3 regions of the Lederbergia sp. B243.17 genome follow, and region 3 is predicted to be linked to each of the others. Evidence: predicted binding sites of a transcription regulator. Region 3 holds the regulator's gene; each other region holds the start of a gene.
What was found. The regulator LexA, encoded in region 3, represses DNA repair genes until DNA is damaged. The targets are predictions, from matches to a motif close to CGAACATATGTTCG.

Region 1 (5,754 bases), on a different contig from region 3:
CCGACGCCCGGCCGACAACTGCCATCAAAACAGAAAATCTTGATTTTTACTATGGCAAGTTCCATGCGCTGAAAAAAATCAATTTGGATTTGAAAAAAAATGAGGTAACAGCGCTCATCGGTCCTTCCGGCTGTGGGAAGTCGACGTTTCTCCGGACAATCAACCGGATGAATGATCTGTACTCGTCGAGCCGGGTTGAAGGAGAGATCACGGCCTTTGGCAAAGATATATATGGGCCGGAAGTTGATGTTTCCCAGCTGCGAAAGAAGATCGGAATGGTGTTCCAGCAGCCGAATCCTTTCCCGGTATCGATCTATGACAATATTGCTTACGGTCCTCGGCTCCATGGCCGCCCATCCAAGCGCGAATTGGATGAGAAGGTGGAAACCTGCCTGAGAGCAGCGGCCCTCTGGGATGAAGTGAAGGATGACTTGAAGAAATCGGCAATGGGACTGTCGGGCGGCCAGCAGCAGCGTCTTGTACTGGCGAGGGTGCTGGCAGCAGAACCGGAAATCATTCTGATGGATGAACCAACATCTGCGCTTGACCCGATTTCCACGATGAAACTGGAAAAGCTGATTGCTGAGCTGAAGAAAGAGTACACGATTATTATCGTCACCCATAACATGCAGCAAGCAGCAAGAGTCTCCGGCGAAACTGCCTTTTTCTATCAGGGTGAAGTCGTCGAATTCAACGAAACCGATAGGATGTTCAATCGTCCTGCCAAGAAACAGACAGAAGATTATATATCCGGCCGGTTTGGCTGACAGGGACCTTCCGATTTGGAGGTCTTTATTTTTGTCTAGCGGCCTTTCCCATGGTAAAGTGAATGACTAACAAGCACTGTCTTTGTGCATAAGATAGAAAAAGGGACAACGTTTAGCTTGCTTGCCAGGCAGGGTAAATGATTGCAAGCACGATCATACGTATGGGTGGTGAAAGAATATGGGAGTCCATCATTATTTTAAGAGTCTATCGGATTTGGAGAAGATCTATCGCTGTCCAGGCAAGTTCAAATTCCAGGAACATTCTGTCGCGAGCCATTCCTTTAAAGTGACAAAAATTGCCCAGTTCCTCGGCACGGTCGAAGAATCGGCAGGAGAAAAGGTCGACTGGCGGCTTTTATATGAGAAAGCGCTGAACCACGATTATGCGGAGCTGTTCACGGGTGATATCAAAACCCCGGTTAAATACGCGTCCAAAGAGTTGAAGCGGCTTTTCAGTGAAGTCGAGGAAGAAATGACAAAAAAGTTCGTCGAAAAAGAATTTCCCCCTCAATTCCAATCCATCTACTTGGAAAGATTCAAAGAGGGGAAAGACGAGTCGATGGAAGGAAGGATCCTGTCGGTTGCGGATAAAATCGACCTGCTTTATGAATCTTTTGGAGAAATTCAGAAGGAGAACCCTGAGCCATTGTTCTTGGAAATCTATGAGGAAGCACTCAGCACAATTCTTTTATTCAAGGATATGAACTGTGTCAAATACTTTTTGGATGAAGTGCTGCCGGATATGCTAACAGAAAGGTTTATCGAACAAAGTGAGCTGACGGTCATTACAGAGAAAATGATCGAGGACAGTGGAAAATAAAACTTGCACTTTAGACGGATTTCGGGAAAAATTGGATTGAGGTGGTAACCGGTGATCGATAAAGTGATCTCTGCGATTTTTTTACCGGCCATTCTGGTCGTATTTTTTACAAGGGTGACGTATAGCCGGACTGTCGGCTTTGTGCTGACGGTCGCCTTGATCCTAGTCTCTGCTTACAATGGCTATTTGCATACGTGGTGGCTCGTTCTTGTCGACGCGGCTTCTTTAACGGCCGGATTGTTTTTCGCCAACCGGATGACAAAGAAAAAAGGGAAGAAAAAAAGCGCTTGATGAAAAGAGGACAATCTTTTCATGAGGCGTTTTTTGCTGAAGGACAAATATGCCAACCATGCTATGATAGATGGAGCCTCAAAGGGAAAGGGGGATGAAGCGATGTTGATGCCAAAGCTTTCAGCCGAGAAAAAACGCGGGATGATCCGCGAGATACAGGAATTTTTTCTTGAAGAGCGGGGAGAGGAAATTGGTGAATTGGCGGCAGAAGTGGTATTTGATTTTGTAAAGGACCGCCTCGGGCCTGTGTTTTACAATAGCGCTATCTCAGATGCGAGGGAGATGGCCGAACAGCATATGCAAGGTTTGGAAGAGGACCTGTATGCCCTGCAAAAAGAAGATTCGTGAGAAGGAAGGACTGGAACGGCATTGTCGTGTCCAGCCTTTTTTTATGAAAAAAAGACGAAAATACGTTCGCTTTTTGTTGGTTATTGAGCCTGGCGTTGTGGTAAAATAAGAATATATGTAATTCTTGAAGAAGAATGGATCATAATGGGGTCAAAGCCATTTTATATAGATTTATATCGTTGTTAGCAATCGTTGATGATGAAGGGGGATTGCACTGTGAAAAACCAGTTCCAAATTTTTTCGAAGTATACACCTTCAGGCGACCAGCCGAAAGCGATCGACCGTCTCGTTGCTGGCCTGAATAAAGGTGAGAAGTATCAAACTTTGCTCGGAGCAACAGGTACCGGAAAAACGTTTACTGTTTCGAATGTGATTAAGGAAATAAACAAACCGACGCTTGTCATCGCACATAACAAAACGTTGGCCGGCCAGCTGTACAGTGAATTCAAGGAGTTTTTCCCGAACAATGCGGTCGAATACTTTGTCAGCTACTACGATTATTACCAGCCTGAAGCCTATGTGCCGCAGACAGATACGTATATCGAGAAGGATGCCAGTATCAATGATGAAATTGATAAGCTCCGTCACTCGGCCACATCGTCGCTTTTTGAGCGGCGCGATGTTCTGATCATCGCCAGTGTCTCCTGCATTTACGGTCTCGGTTCCCCGGAAGAGTACCGAGAGCTCGTTGTCTCGCTCCGGACAGGAATGGAAATGGAGCGGAACCAATTGCTAAGGAAAATGGTGGACATCCAGTATGCGCGAAATGACATCGACTTTCAGCGCGGGACATTCCGGGTCCGCGGCGATGTAGTAGAAATCTTTCCGGTTTCCCGGGATGAGCATTGTATCAGGATCGAATTTTTTGGTGATGAAATCGACCGGATCCGGGAAGTTGATGCACTGACCGGCGAAATCATCGGGGACCGCGATCATGTCGCCATCTTCCCGGCGTCCCACTTCGTTACCCGCGAAGATAAATTGCGAATTGCGATTGACAACATAGAGATAGAGCTTGAAGAAAGACTGAAAGAGCTCCGCGATAACGACAAGCTGCTTGAAGCGCAGCGCCTTGAGCAAAGAACACGGTACGACTTGGAAATGATGAGGGAAATGGGGTTCTGTTCAGGGATCGAGAATTACTCCCGCCATCTGACATTGAGGGAAGCGGGCGCCACTCCGTATACACTGCTCGATTATTTCCCAGACGACTTCCAGATTGTCATTGACGAATCGCATGTTACGCTTCCGCAGATCCGCGGCATGTACAACGGGGACCAGGCGCGCAAGCAGGTGCTCGTTGATCATGGCTTCCGTCTTCCGTCAGCCCTTGATAACCGGCCGCTTAAGTTCGATGAGTTCGAGAAGCATATCAATCAGATCATTTTTGTCTCCGCTACGCCGGGACCTTTTGAGCTTGAGCATACGCCGAACATGGTGGAGCAGATCATCCGTCCGACAGGGTTGCTCGATCCTACTATCGATGTCCGTCCGATTGAGGGGCAGATTGATGACCTCATCGGCGAGATATCGGAACGGACAGCGAAAAACGAGCGGGTGCTCATCACGACATTGACGAAGAAGATGTCCGAAGACCTGACGGATTACTTGAAGGAGATTGGGGTAAAAGTTCAATACTTGCACTCGGAAATCAAAACGTTGGAACGGATCGAGATTATCCGCGACCTCCGACTCGGAAAATACGATGTGCTCGTGGGGATCAACTTGCTCCGGGAAGGGCTCGACATTCCGGAAGTGTCGCTTGTCGCCATCCTGGATGCCGATAAAGAAGGCTTCCTCCGGTCCGAGCGCTCACTGATCCAGACAATTGGACGCGCCGCCCGGAACTCGAACGGGCATGTCATTATGTATGCAGACAAAATGACGGACTCGATGGAGAAGGCGATCAGTGAAACGAAGAGGCGGCGGATGGTGCAAAAAGCATACAATGAGGAACACGGCATCACGCCGATGACAATCCAGAAGGAAGTCAGGGATGTCATCCGTGCAACCGTCGCAGCAGAGGAAACCGAAGACTACAGCGTACAAACAAAGAAAAAGCTGACAAAGAAAGAAAAAGAGAAACTGCTTGCCACAATGGAGAAGGAGATGAAAGATGCGGCCAAAGCGCTTGATTTTGAGCGGGCTGCCCAGCTCCGTGATGCCATTTTGGAGATGAAAGCGGAAGGATGAACAATCTATGGCTATGGAAAAGATCGTTGTTCAGGGCGCAAGAGCCCATAATCTGAAAAATATTGATGTAACCATTCCGCGCGACAAGCTTGTTGTACTGACAGGGCTGTCCGGTTCGGGGAAATCCTCGCTTGCCTTTGACACCATTTATGCGGAAGGGCAAAGAAGGTACGTTGAATCCTTGTCCGCTTATGCCCGTCAGTTCCTGGGACAGATGGATAAGCCGGATGTTGATAAGATTGAGGGGTTGTCCCCAGCTATTTCGATTGACCAGAAAACGACGAGCAGAAATCCGCGCTCGACAGTCGGGACGGTAACGGAGATATACGATTACCTTCGCCTGCTGTATGCCAGAGTCGGCCGGCCAATCTGTCCTGTGCATGGGATTGAGATCTCATCACAGACGATCGAGCAAATGGTCGACCGTATTATGATTTATCCTGAGCGGACGAAGCTGCAGGTGCTTGCTCCGATCATTTCGGGTCGCAAAGGCGCACATGTGAAAGTGCTGGAAGACATTAAGAAACAAGGCTTTGTCCGTGTCCGGGTTGATGGCGAGATGCTTGATCTTAGTGAAGAGATCAACCTTGAGAAAAATAAAAAACACTCGATCGAAGTCGTTGTTGACAGGATCGTTGTGAAAGAGGGTACCGAGGCCAGGCTTGCTGATTCCCTTGAAACGGCACTCGGCCTCGGCGACGGTAAGGTGATCATCGATGTAATCGGAGAGGAAGAATTGCTGTTCAGCGAACGGCATGCGTGCCCGGAGTGCGGCTTTTCAATTGATAAGCTGGAGCCGCGGATGTTCTCCTTCAACAGCCCTTTCGGCGCGTGCCCTGAATGTGACGGGTTGGGTTCAAAGCTTGAAGTCGACCCGGAGCTTGTTATTCCAGACTGGAATTTGTCGCTGAACGAAAATGCGATTGTTCCATGGACACCAGTGAGTTCTCAATATTATCCGCAGCTGCTGAAAACCGTCTGCAAGCATTACGGCATTTCGATGGACACACCTGTAAAGGACCTGCCGAAAAATGATATGGATAAAATTCTCTACGGCTCAAGCGGAGAACTGATTCATTTTCGGTACCGGAATGAATTTGGACAAGTGCGTGACAGCAAAATCCGCTTTGAGGGTGTACTGCAAAATGTCGAGCGCCGCTATCGGGAAACGAGTTCCGACTATGTACGTGAACAGATGGAAAAGTACATGGCGGAACAGCCATGCCCGCGTTGCCGCGGCTACCGCTTAAAAGAAGAGAGCCTCGCTGTCAAAATTAATGGAAAGCATATCAGTGAAACAACAAATTTTTCTGTTACTGAAGCCGAACAATTTTT
Region 2 (5,754 bases), on a different contig from region 3:
GTTAGGGGCATTTTTACAGGCGTTGGCTGAATTTGAGGAAATTATGAGTGGAGGAAAGGAAATTGACGTCTTATCTTATAACTGATTTCGGAGCGGCGAGTGATGGGCGGGTATGCACGCTGTCGATCCAGAAGGCGATTGATAAGGCACACCAACATGGCGGCGGAAAAGTTGTTATCCCGGCGGGTGAATTTTTAACGGGCGCCTTGTTTTTAAAGGATCATATTGAACTGCACTTGTCTCCGGGAGCCGTATTGAAGTTTTCAGATCGACAGGAGGATTATCCTGTTGTCCGTTCACGCTGGGAGGGGGTGTTGCGGGAAGTGTATGCTTCCTGTATATATGCTGAGGATGCGATGCATGTGTCTGTCACCGGCTTTGGCACCATAGAAGGAAATGGAATGAGATGGTGGGACATATTCCGGAACCAGCGCGATCAATTGGCTTTTCCAAGACCGAAGCTGATCAGCTTTGATGGCTGTGAGCATGTTTCCATTAAAGATGTAACGTTGAAGAACTCGCCTAGCTGGACGGTGAACCCGATTCGCTGCCACAATGTCACGATCGACAACGTATCCATTTTCAACCCGGCAGATTCGCCCAATACGGATGGAATTGATCCTGAGTCTTGCAAAAATGTCAGGATCAGCAACTGCCATATTGATGTAGGGGATGATTGCATCGCCATCAAAGCAGGGACGGAAGATACGGCAGAACGGGTATCATGCGAAAACATCACAATTACGAATTGTACGATGGTGCATGGACACGGAGGGGTTGTGATCGGCAGTGAAATGAGCGGCGATGTGCGCAATGTGGCCATCAGCAACTGTGTGTTCCAAGATACGGACAGGGGCATCCGGCTGAAATCACGGCGCGGGCGCGGTGGCATCGTTGAAGATATACGTGTCAGCAACATTGTCATGGACAGGGTGATGTGCCCGTTCATTCTGAATCTCTATTATTTCTGCGGGCCGAAGGGAAAGGACAAATACGTCTGGGACAAAAATCCTTATCCTGTTACAGATGATACGCCAATGTTCAGGCGAATACACTTTTCGGATATTACCGCCCGGAATGTCCATGCTTCTGCCGGCTTCATTTATGGCTTGGCTGAACAATATGTGTCGGAAATTTCTTTCCACCGCGTCGATATTTCTATGGCGGAGAACGCCGTACCCGGAAAACCGGCGATGATGGCGGGGATCGAAGACATGAACAATCGCGGTTTTTACGTAGGGTTTGCAAAAAACGTCCTGTTCGAGCGAGTGACGGTTGAAAATCATATAGGGCCGGCTTTCTATGTGGAATACAGTGAAAATGTCGAAGTGGAACGCTGCGAATCAAGGAACACGAAAGCGGAAGAAGAGTTGCTGGAGGAAGTCATGATGTAATGCTGGAACAGCAGAACGATCATCAAGTCTGATACGAAAGGAACAACGGCATGAAGCGAAAATGGGAAGGAATTATCGGATTGGCAGGCGCGGTATTTTGTTTGATTTTTCTGGGAGGGTTTTCATTAACCCTTACAACAATGGAGGAAAAGGTGTTCAAGAACACGGTATTCCCGATTCTTCAGGAGGGAATTTCCGAAGAATACGTTTCCGATAGCTTTGAAGCGATAAAAGCACTGGCTGCCTGGTTTGGCACGACACTCATCATCGCGATCATCCTCGTTGCTGTTGCCACCTTTATCCTGTGGAAGAATCGGAAACCGAAATGGGCAGCACTATTTTATACAGCGGCCGGTGCTGCGACGTTGATCGGCACACAGATGATTGCCTTTCCGCTGGCCTTTCTATTTTTCGTTGCAGCCGCGTTATGTGTATTCAGAAAAATAACAGAACAAAGAGGAGATAATCATGTTCCGAACCAAAATCGTCAATCCGATTTTACCGGGATTTAATCCCGACCCAAATATATTGCGAGTAGAGGATACATATTATATTGCTGTTTCGTCATTTGAGTGGCTGCCCGGCGTCCGAATTTACCAATCAAAGGACTTGGTCAATTGGGAACATGAGACAGACATCTTGACGGACCAAGTCGATTTACAGGGAAACCCGCAAAACGGCAGTATTTGGGCTCCGCAAATCAGTTATGCGGATGGGCTATTTTATCTGATCTATACGGACGTGAAAAGTACGAAACGCCCATTTAAAGACAGCCATAACTATCTGATCTCAGCCCCGAGCATTAACGGGCCGTGGTCGGAGCCTGTTTATGTAAACAGCAGCGGTTTCGATCCTTCCTTATTCCATGATGAGGACGGGCGTAAGTGGATCCTGAATGAGATTTGGGATTATCGGATGGAAACGGGCAATAAGTCAGCCGGTGTCGTGCTGCAGGAATACGATGCAAAAGAGCAGAAATTGGTCGGGCCTGTGCATAAGATTTTTGACGGCACGGAGCTGGCAAAGACAGAAGCTCCCCATTTATATCGTCATGGAGGCTACTACTATCTGATCACAGCAGAAGGCGGGACAGGGTCCGGCCATGCTGTGACAATCTGCCGGGCAAAGGATATGACAGGGCCATATGAAGTGGATCCGGATTATCCGATGCTGACAGCGAGTGACAAACCTGACTCTCCGCTGCAATGCTCGGGACATGGCAGCATCGTCCAAACCTCGACAGGGAACTGGTACATGGCCTATTTGTGCACCCGGCCGCTTCAAGGAAAAGCAATCTTGGGCCGTGAAACGGCGATTCAAGAGGTGTACTGGACGGAAGATGGCTGGCTGCGGCTGAAAGACGGCGGCAATGGCCCGCAGCTGGAAACGGAAATCGTTACAACGGAGCCTGTCACGCAAAGAAGGAATACGGATTTCCAGGACGATTTTAACGGGGAACTTGCAAAAGAGTGGAACACGCTGCGCATTTTGGCCGATGATTCCTGGTGCAATACAACAAGCCGCGAAGGCTATTTGCGCATCTTCTCGGGCGACTCGGTTCAATCGCTTTTTGATCACCATATCCTTGCGATCCGGCAAAAGGACTTTCATTTCCAGGCGGAGACGAAACTGGATTATACACCGGAAACATACAATCAAATGGCCGGATTGCTGCTGTATTTGAATGACAGCCGTTATATGTATGCATATGTGACAGTCGACGAGGAAAAAGGGCGTGTGATCCGGTTGATGCAATGTGTGGATGGGGAATTCACATTATTTCCTGAGATCATCCCGCTTGAGAGTGGGGAGGTAGGGCTGAAGGTAGAAGTGGACGGTCCTGTGGGCCAATTCTTTTACCGGATGGACAATCAGGATTCTTGGCAACGGATTGGTGAAAGCTTGGATGTCACGATCCTAGCAGGCGGATTTACTGGGAACTTTGTCGGCATCGGTGTCCATGACATGGACCGGAAGGCTGGATCCTATGCTGATTTTGCTTTCTTTGAATATGTTGGGTTGGATAAATAGGCAGCCTGTTAAAAAACGTTTAGCTATTGGGCTAAGCGTTTTTTCTTTTCACGGCTTGAGGCATGTCTTCCAATTGTCCGGCTCTTCCGGTACAATAGAGAGAAACGAACGTACGTTTTGATGGAGGGATTGGAATGCAGGCGATCATAGCGGAGAAGTCGTCCCAGGCACAAGCGTTGGCGGCGCCGTTCAAGCACGCGAAGAGGGGAAATCATATCGAGATTGCACCTTGCCGGGAATTTCCCGATGGGGCGCTGCTCACTTGGTGCAGCGGGCATTTATTCGAAATTGCCGAGCCGCATGTGATGAATCCGGAGCTGAAAAAGTGGCGGCTGGAATCGCTGCCGATGATTCCCGAGTCTTTTCAATATCAATTGATCCGCTCTAAAGCCTCCCGCTATCAGGCGGTCAAAGAAGTGCTTCGAGATCCGCGGGTGAAAGAGATTATTGCTGCTGGAGACCCGGCCAGGGAAGGGGAGCTGATCGTCCGGCTCGTCGTCAAGATGGCAGGCGTGAAGAAACCGATGCGCCGGCTATGGGTGAGCAGCCTGACAAAGGCCGCTGTTGTCCAAGCATTCGGAAATCTGCGCAGCATCGAATCGACGACTCCGCTTTATTACGAGGCCATGTCCCGCAGCTATGCGGATTGGCTGATCGGGATGAATGCGAGCCGGGCGTATACGCTTTTGATTCAGAAAAAAGGCGGCGGCCGGACCGTCTATTCCGTCGGCAGGGTGCAGACGCCGACGCTTGCAATGGTCGTAAAGCGAGAAAGGGAGATTCAAAGCTTTGTGTCTGAACCGTTTTATGAAGTGGTTGCCCGTTTTGACGTGGCAGGTAAAGGATATGAAGGAAAATACACAACTGAAAAAGGGACCCGCTTCGCCAAAAAGGAAGAGGCAGAGAAGATTCAGCAGGAGACGAACAAACAGGAAGCGGTTGTCGACAAAGTTATCCGCGAGACGAAAAATGTGCTGCCGCCGTTTTTCCACAGCTTGTCGAGCTTGCAGGCACTCGCCAATAAACGGTATAAGTTTTCTCCGAAAAAAACGCTCGATGTTACCCAAGCTTTATATGAAAAATCGTATCTTTCCTATCCGCGGACGGACAGCCAGCATGTGACAAAAGGCGAAGCGGCGCAATTTCCCGAAATTCTCGGCAAGCTTGCCAAGCTTGAGCCGTATGCTCAGCTTGCCGGCAGGACGGAACGATCGGTTCTTCATGACAAAAGGTATGTCAATGAAAAGCTTGTGACCGACCACTATGCGATTATTCCAACGGAAAAAGTTCCGAATCTCGGCAGGCTTTCACCCGACGAACGGAAAATCTATGACTTGATTGCCCGTTCTCTGATTGCCGCCCATTACGGCCCGGCGATTTTTGCCCATACGGAGATCAAGACACATGTAAATGGCCATCCTTTCGTTTCAAAAGGAAAGCAGATGCTCGAACCCGGTTGGCGGCAGGTGATTTTTGAAAAGGAAAAGTCCGATGAAAAAAAGGACCCGCTTCTTCCCGATGTATCGGAAGGTGAGCGGGGAATCGCTGACCCGGTCAAAGTGACGGAAGGCAAGACGACCCCGCCAAAGCGCTATACGGAGGGGGAACTGATCACGGCAATGAAGAACGCCGGGCAGACGCTTGATGATAAAGATTTGGGGAAAGTGCTGAAGGATGTTTCCGGCCTCGGTGAAGAAAGCACGAGGTCGAACATCATTGAAAGATTGAAGTCGCTGGAATACATCGAAATCGTCCAGCATCGCGTTGCTCCGTGCGCAAAGGCGTTTATCCTCATGGATGCGGTGCAGGAAACGCTGCTTGCCTCGCCGGAACTGACAGGGCGCTGGGAGCGGCGGCTGAAGGAAATCGGCAAAGGGGAGGCACAGCCCGGTCCATTTATAGAACAGTCGAAACGACTCGCCGGGAAGCTTGTCGAAGATGCGATTCAGGGCGCCGAAGGTTGGGATTTCAGCTCCTATCCCGAAGCAGGCAAGGCGGCTGGACCGCTTGGGCCTTGCCCGAAATGCGGGGAGCCTGTTGTCGACAAATACCGGGTGTACGGCTGCTCCAAATGTAATTTTATCTTGACGAAAAAGCTGCTCGGAAAAACGATCAGCGAAACGAATGCGAAGAAGCTGTTGGAAAAAGGAAAAACGAACTTGATGAAGGGATTTAAAGGGAAAAAGCCATTCGACGCGTATCTCGTCTGGAAGGAGAAGTCGGAAGGGAGCATCCAGTTTGAATTCCGCAAGTTTGCACCGAAAACCGGCAGAAGCAAAGGCGCCCCGCGTTAATAACGCGCGGGCGCTATTTGACATAGAGATGGATA
Region 3 (5,754 bases):
GAGCAGCACCCATCGGCAGGCCTGGGTGTCCGGAATTCGCTTTTTCGATCGCATCGATCGACAATGTTCTGATCGTATTTACCGCGAGTTGATCAATTTTCTCAAACATGTGCAACAACCTCTCCATCTACGTAATAGTCAATATTCATCATAATCGGAATTGACCGATAATACAAACATAATCCGACATTGCAAGAAAACAGCAAGTGCATGGCCGGGTCAAGTCCTTCAAGATTAATGAAGTTTTTTCTTTGCCTGGATCTTTCGTACTTTTTCAGGCGTCACTTCTTCTCCTGTTTCATCGAATACACGTACATGCTCAATTGTATCTTTCATCGTGGAGCGGAAAACCTGCAGATATTCGGCGCGCAAACTTGATTGTTCCTTCGCTTCTTCTGCAGTTAACCCCTCTTCCTTCGATTTTTTAGACAGTTGGTTAATACGCTCAAGCTTTTCTTTTGATAGCATCGAAAAACCCCTTTTCGTTAAAATTTCCAACCTGGGAGGGAAAGTTTTTTGATTAAAGCCATCTTACTAGAAATGGCGGTAGAGAACAAATTTCAAGCTTTATCGATGCCGTAATAAAAAAATCCCCGTATCATCTTATCAAAGATGATACGAGGATTTCTTACGTCCTATCACTATTATCATGGAGGGCCTGCTCCTCCATATGCTCCTTGTAGCGCCGGTGGACGGTCGCTTTTGAGACGGCATAGCCGAACCCCCTCATCGTTGCCGCGATCTCCTCGAACGTGAGTCCGTTTTGCCGCAGCCGGATGATTTCGTCGACGGGAAGCTCTTTCCGTTCGCGCCCCTCCAAATTTCCTCGGTTCTTCAAGTTTTTTTCGGGCCGGTAACCATGCTCCACAGCCCGCTTCATGCCGCGCTGGATTTTCAAGTTATGCAGCTTGCGCTGATGCTCTTCCACCATGCTGACGATCTTGAGCACCATCGAATCCGATTCGGAAATCTGCAATTCACCATTATGAGCAAAACTGTACACCCGGACATTTTCCTTCATCAGGCAATGCAGGAGCGCAATTCTTGCGTTTCCGCGCCCGAGCCGCGTCTCATCCTGAATCAGGACGGCATCAATCTGCTCCTCTTTGATCCGGTCAAGCATATCGAGCACCCCAGGCCGGTCGAGCGAATACCCGCTCGCCTGTTCGCGAATGATCGCATCCACTTCAAACTGCCAGGCACGGGCTGCGGCCGTCAATTCCTCCTCCTGCCGGGCAAGGGAGGTTTCCTGTGTCTCTTTTTCCGTGCTGACCCGGCAATATATGATCACTTTCATCTGGCTGTCACTTCCTTTTAGCGCTGAACGCGAGCTGGCTTTCACCTGAATGCCAGCTCTCCGGCGGTGCAGGAATTACAATCGAGTCGCCGTCTTTAATCATCCTTCCGGCCAGATTGTTTTCTTGCCGGACCTTCTCAACAAATTCGGCGCGGTGCATGCCAGCTTTCTCTGCATACTGGTCGGCAAGCTCCCATAATGTTTCACCCTGTCTCACAGTTATTGTATCAAATCGGTTCTTCTCCTGCCCTTCCTGGAAAGCCAAGTATGCAGCCATCAGCACGATTGCAGTGAAAAACAAAATAACAAAAGAATATTTTTTCCAAATGATAGACATATCCAATCCCCCAAAATCGAATATTTGTTCGTATGTATTGATTTGATTATAAAACGAACACTTGTTTGTTGTCAACACTTGTTCGAACTTATGTTTGTATTCCAAATCTCACCATGCTATAATGTGGATAATAAAAGAATTGCGGAGCGTGATGAAGAAATGAAGCTATCCAAAAGGCAGCAGGATATCATGGATTTTATTAAGCTCGAGGTGAAATCCAAGGGCTATCCGCCTTCGGTCAGAGAAATCGGTGAAGCAGTCGGACTTGCTTCCAGTTCGACCGTGCACGGTCACCTGGCCCGGCTTGAAAGCAAAGGCCTGATCAGAAGGGATCCGACTAAGCCCCGTGCGATTGAAATCCTTCAACTGGATGATGAACAGGTTCCAAAGCATAATATTGTCAACGTGCCGCTTGTCGGTAAAGTTACGGCAGGTATTCCGATCTCTGCTGTTGAGAACATTGAAGAGTATTTTCCGCTGCCAGATCATCTCGTTCCGGCTGATGAGCATATCTTCATGCTGGAAATCGTCGGGGAAAGTATGATTGAAGCCGGCATCCATAATGGCGACTATGTGGTTGTCCGCCAGCAGCAGACTGCAAGCAACGGCGACATCGTTGTTGCGATGACGGAAGAAAACGAAGCGACCGTCAAGCGTTTTTATAAAGAAAAGGGCCATTTCCGCCTGCAGCCGGAAAATTCTTCGATGGAACCGATCATTTTGGAATCTGTTTCCATCCTCGGCAAAGTTGTTGCCCTATATAGACATCAAATCCATTGATATCGGAGCCTGAATATACATTCAGGCTCTTATTCTAGTTATTTGCCTCAACGGCTTCTCCCCAGTAATATTCACTGATCACTTCTGCCAGTATGTCGACGCTCCGGTTCAGTTCATCCTGCGTGTTGTCTACCCCTCCCAGTTCGATGACAATTGATTTTTCAGCAAGGTCCTGGTTGTATATCCCATTGTTGTAATAATCACGCGGCTTGTCCCATACGCCTCGAGAGAGCGACGGATATTTCGCCTTCAGTAAACTGTTCAGCCTTTCTGCAAACAATAGGTTTTTTTCATAATTAGGGTGGCCGGTTCCGACGATGAACAGCACCTTTGCATGACTGATATTATTGATCATGGCAGTCGTTTTATCCTTTCGAGCTGTATCTCTATGAATATCGAGCACAAGCTGAACTTCCTTGTTTTGCGCCAGTGCTTCCGTCACCAATTCTCTTGATACCTTATAGCTTTGACTATAGGTCATTCCCCGCTGATTGAGGATGTCTGATACATCATCCGTATTGACGAGCGTTTTTATCCCTTTTTCCTCCAGCTTTTCTCCAAGACGTTTGCCGAATAACGTTACATTCTTCTCCATATGGAAGGCTTGATTGATGTCTGTTACGCCTGGCTTAAACGGAAGATATGACTCTCTTGTATGAGTGTGATATATCAAGGCAGCCGGATTAGCAGGAGGTTCAGGCTTTTCTTGAACAGGCGCTTCCTTGTCTTCATTGCTCTCCCAGTCTCCGAAATCGGGGGGAACAGGAGATTCGATCGGAAGGTGGCCGAACTCGTCGTCATCACCTGCCACAAGCTGTCTCGGCATCGCTGCCTGCAGCCCCGGAATCTCGCTTACGAGAAACGTGCGGATATCGCTGACGTTCAAATGGGTCAGAAATTCTAGCGTGCTTTTTGTAAAAGAGACATCATCCATCTCAGGCAGGACGGAGTGAAGGGCTCGCGACTCCATTGCCATGAAATAGAGCAGAGACTCGGAACTGGCGGCGTTTTTGCCTGCAATGGACAGGAAACTGATTTTCAGGCTGGAAAATGCGATGACCGATACGATCAGGAAGGCGGCAGTGATAAAGAGTACAGACCTTGCGGCGATTTTCAGCATCCATTTCATCCTTTTTATAAGAGTTGATATATCCCATGTATATGTAAAACCGCCACTCGTATTCCTGTTCGTTTTTGCCGCTGCTAGTTTGCGAGACTCTCTTCGGTAAACTGCCCGGTCTCTTTGCGGAAATGATAACGGAGTGTTCCAATCGGGCCATTGCGATGCTTGGCGATCAAGCACTCCGTCACATTCGTCTCCTCGGTGTTCCGGCTGTAATAGTCATCCCTGTACAAAAAGAGAACGAGATCCGCGTCCTGCTCAATGCTTCCGGAGTCTTTCAGATCGGAGAGCATCGGCCGCTTGTCATTCCGCGATTCAACCGAGCGCGAAAGCTGAGAAAGGAGGATGATGGGCACCTCTAGCTGGCGCGCCGTCGCCTTCAGCTCCCGCGTAATCCGGCCGATCGCCAGGTCATGACGCTCCTGCCTTTCATCCGTATCCATCAGCTGCAAGTAATCAATGATGGCCATACGTTTCCTTTCCGGCAGTTCCTGCTTTGTCATTTGGATGGCGGAACGAATATCGGCAATCGATTGGCCGCTTTTGTCATGGATCCGGAGGTGCCAGTCCTCGATATGCCGGATCGCCCGGCTGACGAGTTCCTCCTCCCTCTCCGAAAAATAACGGAATGGATTCCGCCATTTTGATCCGTGGATTTGGCAGAGGGTGCTCAGCAGCCGCTGAAGAAGCTGCTTTGCCGGCATTTCAAGAGAGAAAAGGTCGACAGATGTGCCACGCTGACACGCATTTTTGGCGAGATTCAGCACAAAGGCTGTTTTTCCCATCGAAGGCCTTGCCGCCAGGATGATCAGATCCCCGCTTTGCAAGCCGCCTGTCATTCCGTCGAGCTGATTGTATCCGGTCTCCACTCCGCTCACTTCACCCTTATCGGCTCTCAAATCACCCTCAATCTCAGCGAGTAAACTGCTTGTTGTCTGGACTTCTTTTGCCCGCTTCTGTTCCATTCCGATCAGTGCCTCCAGCAGCTGGTCACCCGCTGCCTCAGACGGACTTCGCAAAAAGCCTGCAGCCGCCTTTCCCATTTCGTTGAGCCGGTGTTTTTGCAAGATCATCTTTTCATAGCGGCTGACCCCTGCAGCAGATGGGCAGTTTACCGCCAAATCTGTCATATACGAGTAGTTTCCGGCACTTTCCAGGTTGCTCCCTAGCCTTTCAGCAATGGTAACGATATCTATCTCGATCTCGTCTTTCTCCAGTTCCCGCATCGCTGTGAAAATCAGGCGGTTGCGTGTTTGCGAAAAATGCTCCGGTCGAAGGGTGAGCCCGGCCAAAGCCGAGGGCTCAAGCAAGATTCCGCCAATAACCATTCCTTCTGGATCGAACCATATTTCCTGCTGGGAAAAGCCTACATGTGCGTTGTACACTTTTTCTCCCCCTCTCGTTTCCATCCCGATAAGAGCTGAAAGAAATCGGCTTTGGCCTCTTTCTTTTCCCTTCTTTCTTTCTTACCTTCTTCTTTTTGTTCGGCGAACGTTCTCGAAACGTTTCCCGAACGTTCGCCGAACGGCTTCTCATTGTCCGCAGGTCGCGCCACCACTGTAAAAACGGTGCCGAAGCCCGTTTCGCGAACGCTGATAAATCCTTCATTCACAAGCGAATCGACCGATCTTTTTACAGTGCTTTTTGAAAGCTGCTTCAGCCCTCTTCCTTCACGATAAGCCAAATCTTCCGCCAGCTTGGAGTAGGACCGGATGAATTCCCCCTTCTGCACCTCATATCCCTCCAACTCTCTTCCCTCCTGGAACGCCGCATTTGCCAGAAGCCAGACGTATAGCCGGAACGTGACCGGCTCCTTCCAAATTCTTGAACCGAGCAACTTCCGATCGATGCGAAACCATCCACTCACCTAAACCGCCTCCTTATGTATAGAGGGCCGACTAACTCAATCCGACCCATTCACCTCCCACATAGGGAGCAAGAGAGAAAAAGGACACCCTATCTCTTAATTCCCATTTACAAATTATTGCAAAATTGCTACTTTTAAAGAGGTGATCGCTATTCTAAGTTCTCGACCATTCAGCGCTTCTTTCTATTCGGCGGCGGCATTTTATTTAACGTGTTAACCTGAACGGCGTTATAGGTTTGGGAGAATCCAGAGTTTGCGTTTCTTTACCAAAACTTTATCCTCTATTCTTTTTTGATTGCGCTCTTCTCTCTCCTTCCTTTCACCTATCGTGACGGAATGGAAAGTGACGG

Region 1: a site for LexA is predicted at 2,282-2,295, ahead of uvrB (excinuclease ABC subunit UvrB). Genes of this name have one in related genera too.
Region 2: a site for LexA is predicted at 3,531-3,544, ahead of AC0TWI_RS08075 (type IA DNA topoisomerase). Genes of this name have one in related genera too.

Annotation. Positions count from the first base shown of each region.
Region 1 is NZ_JBWBKF010000058.1:69,083-74,836, reverse strand. It holds gene pstB (phosphate ABC transporter ATP-binding protein PstB) at 1-767, shown strand, start outside; gene AC0TWI_RS10965 (HD domain-containing protein) at 946-1,587, shown strand; gene AC0TWI_RS10960 (CsbA family protein) at 1,639-1,878, shown strand; gene AC0TWI_RS10955 (DUF2164 domain-containing protein) at 1,981-2,226, shown strand; gene uvrB (excinuclease ABC subunit UvrB) at 2,443-4,419, shown strand; gene uvrA (excinuclease ABC subunit UvrA) at 4,427-5,754, shown strand, end outside.
Region 2 is NZ_JBWBKF010000040.1:30,707-36,460, forward strand. It holds gene AC0TWI_RS08055 (glycoside hydrolase family 88/105 protein) at 1-85, shown strand, start outside; gene AC0TWI_RS08060 (glycoside hydrolase family 28 protein) at 63-1,394, shown strand; gene AC0TWI_RS08065 (hypothetical protein) at 1,445-1,906, shown strand; gene AC0TWI_RS08070 (glycoside hydrolase family 43 protein) at 1,863-3,425, shown strand; gene AC0TWI_RS08075 (type IA DNA topoisomerase) at 3,560-5,719, shown strand.
Region 3 is NZ_JBWBKF010000076.1:94,206-99,959, forward strand. It holds gene tkt (transketolase) at 1-109, opposite strand, end outside; gene AC0TWI_RS14470 (DUF896 domain-containing protein) at 235-468, opposite strand; gene AC0TWI_RS14475 (YneB family resolvase-like protein) at 629-1,297, opposite strand; gene yneA (cell division suppressor protein YneA) at 1,305-1,634, opposite strand; gene lexA (transcriptional repressor LexA) at 1,794-2,414, shown strand; gene spoIIP (stage II sporulation protein P) at 2,449-3,534, opposite strand; gene dnaB (replicative DNA helicase) at 3,618-4,922, opposite strand; gene AC0TWI_RS14500 (hypothetical protein) at 4,904-5,404, opposite strand.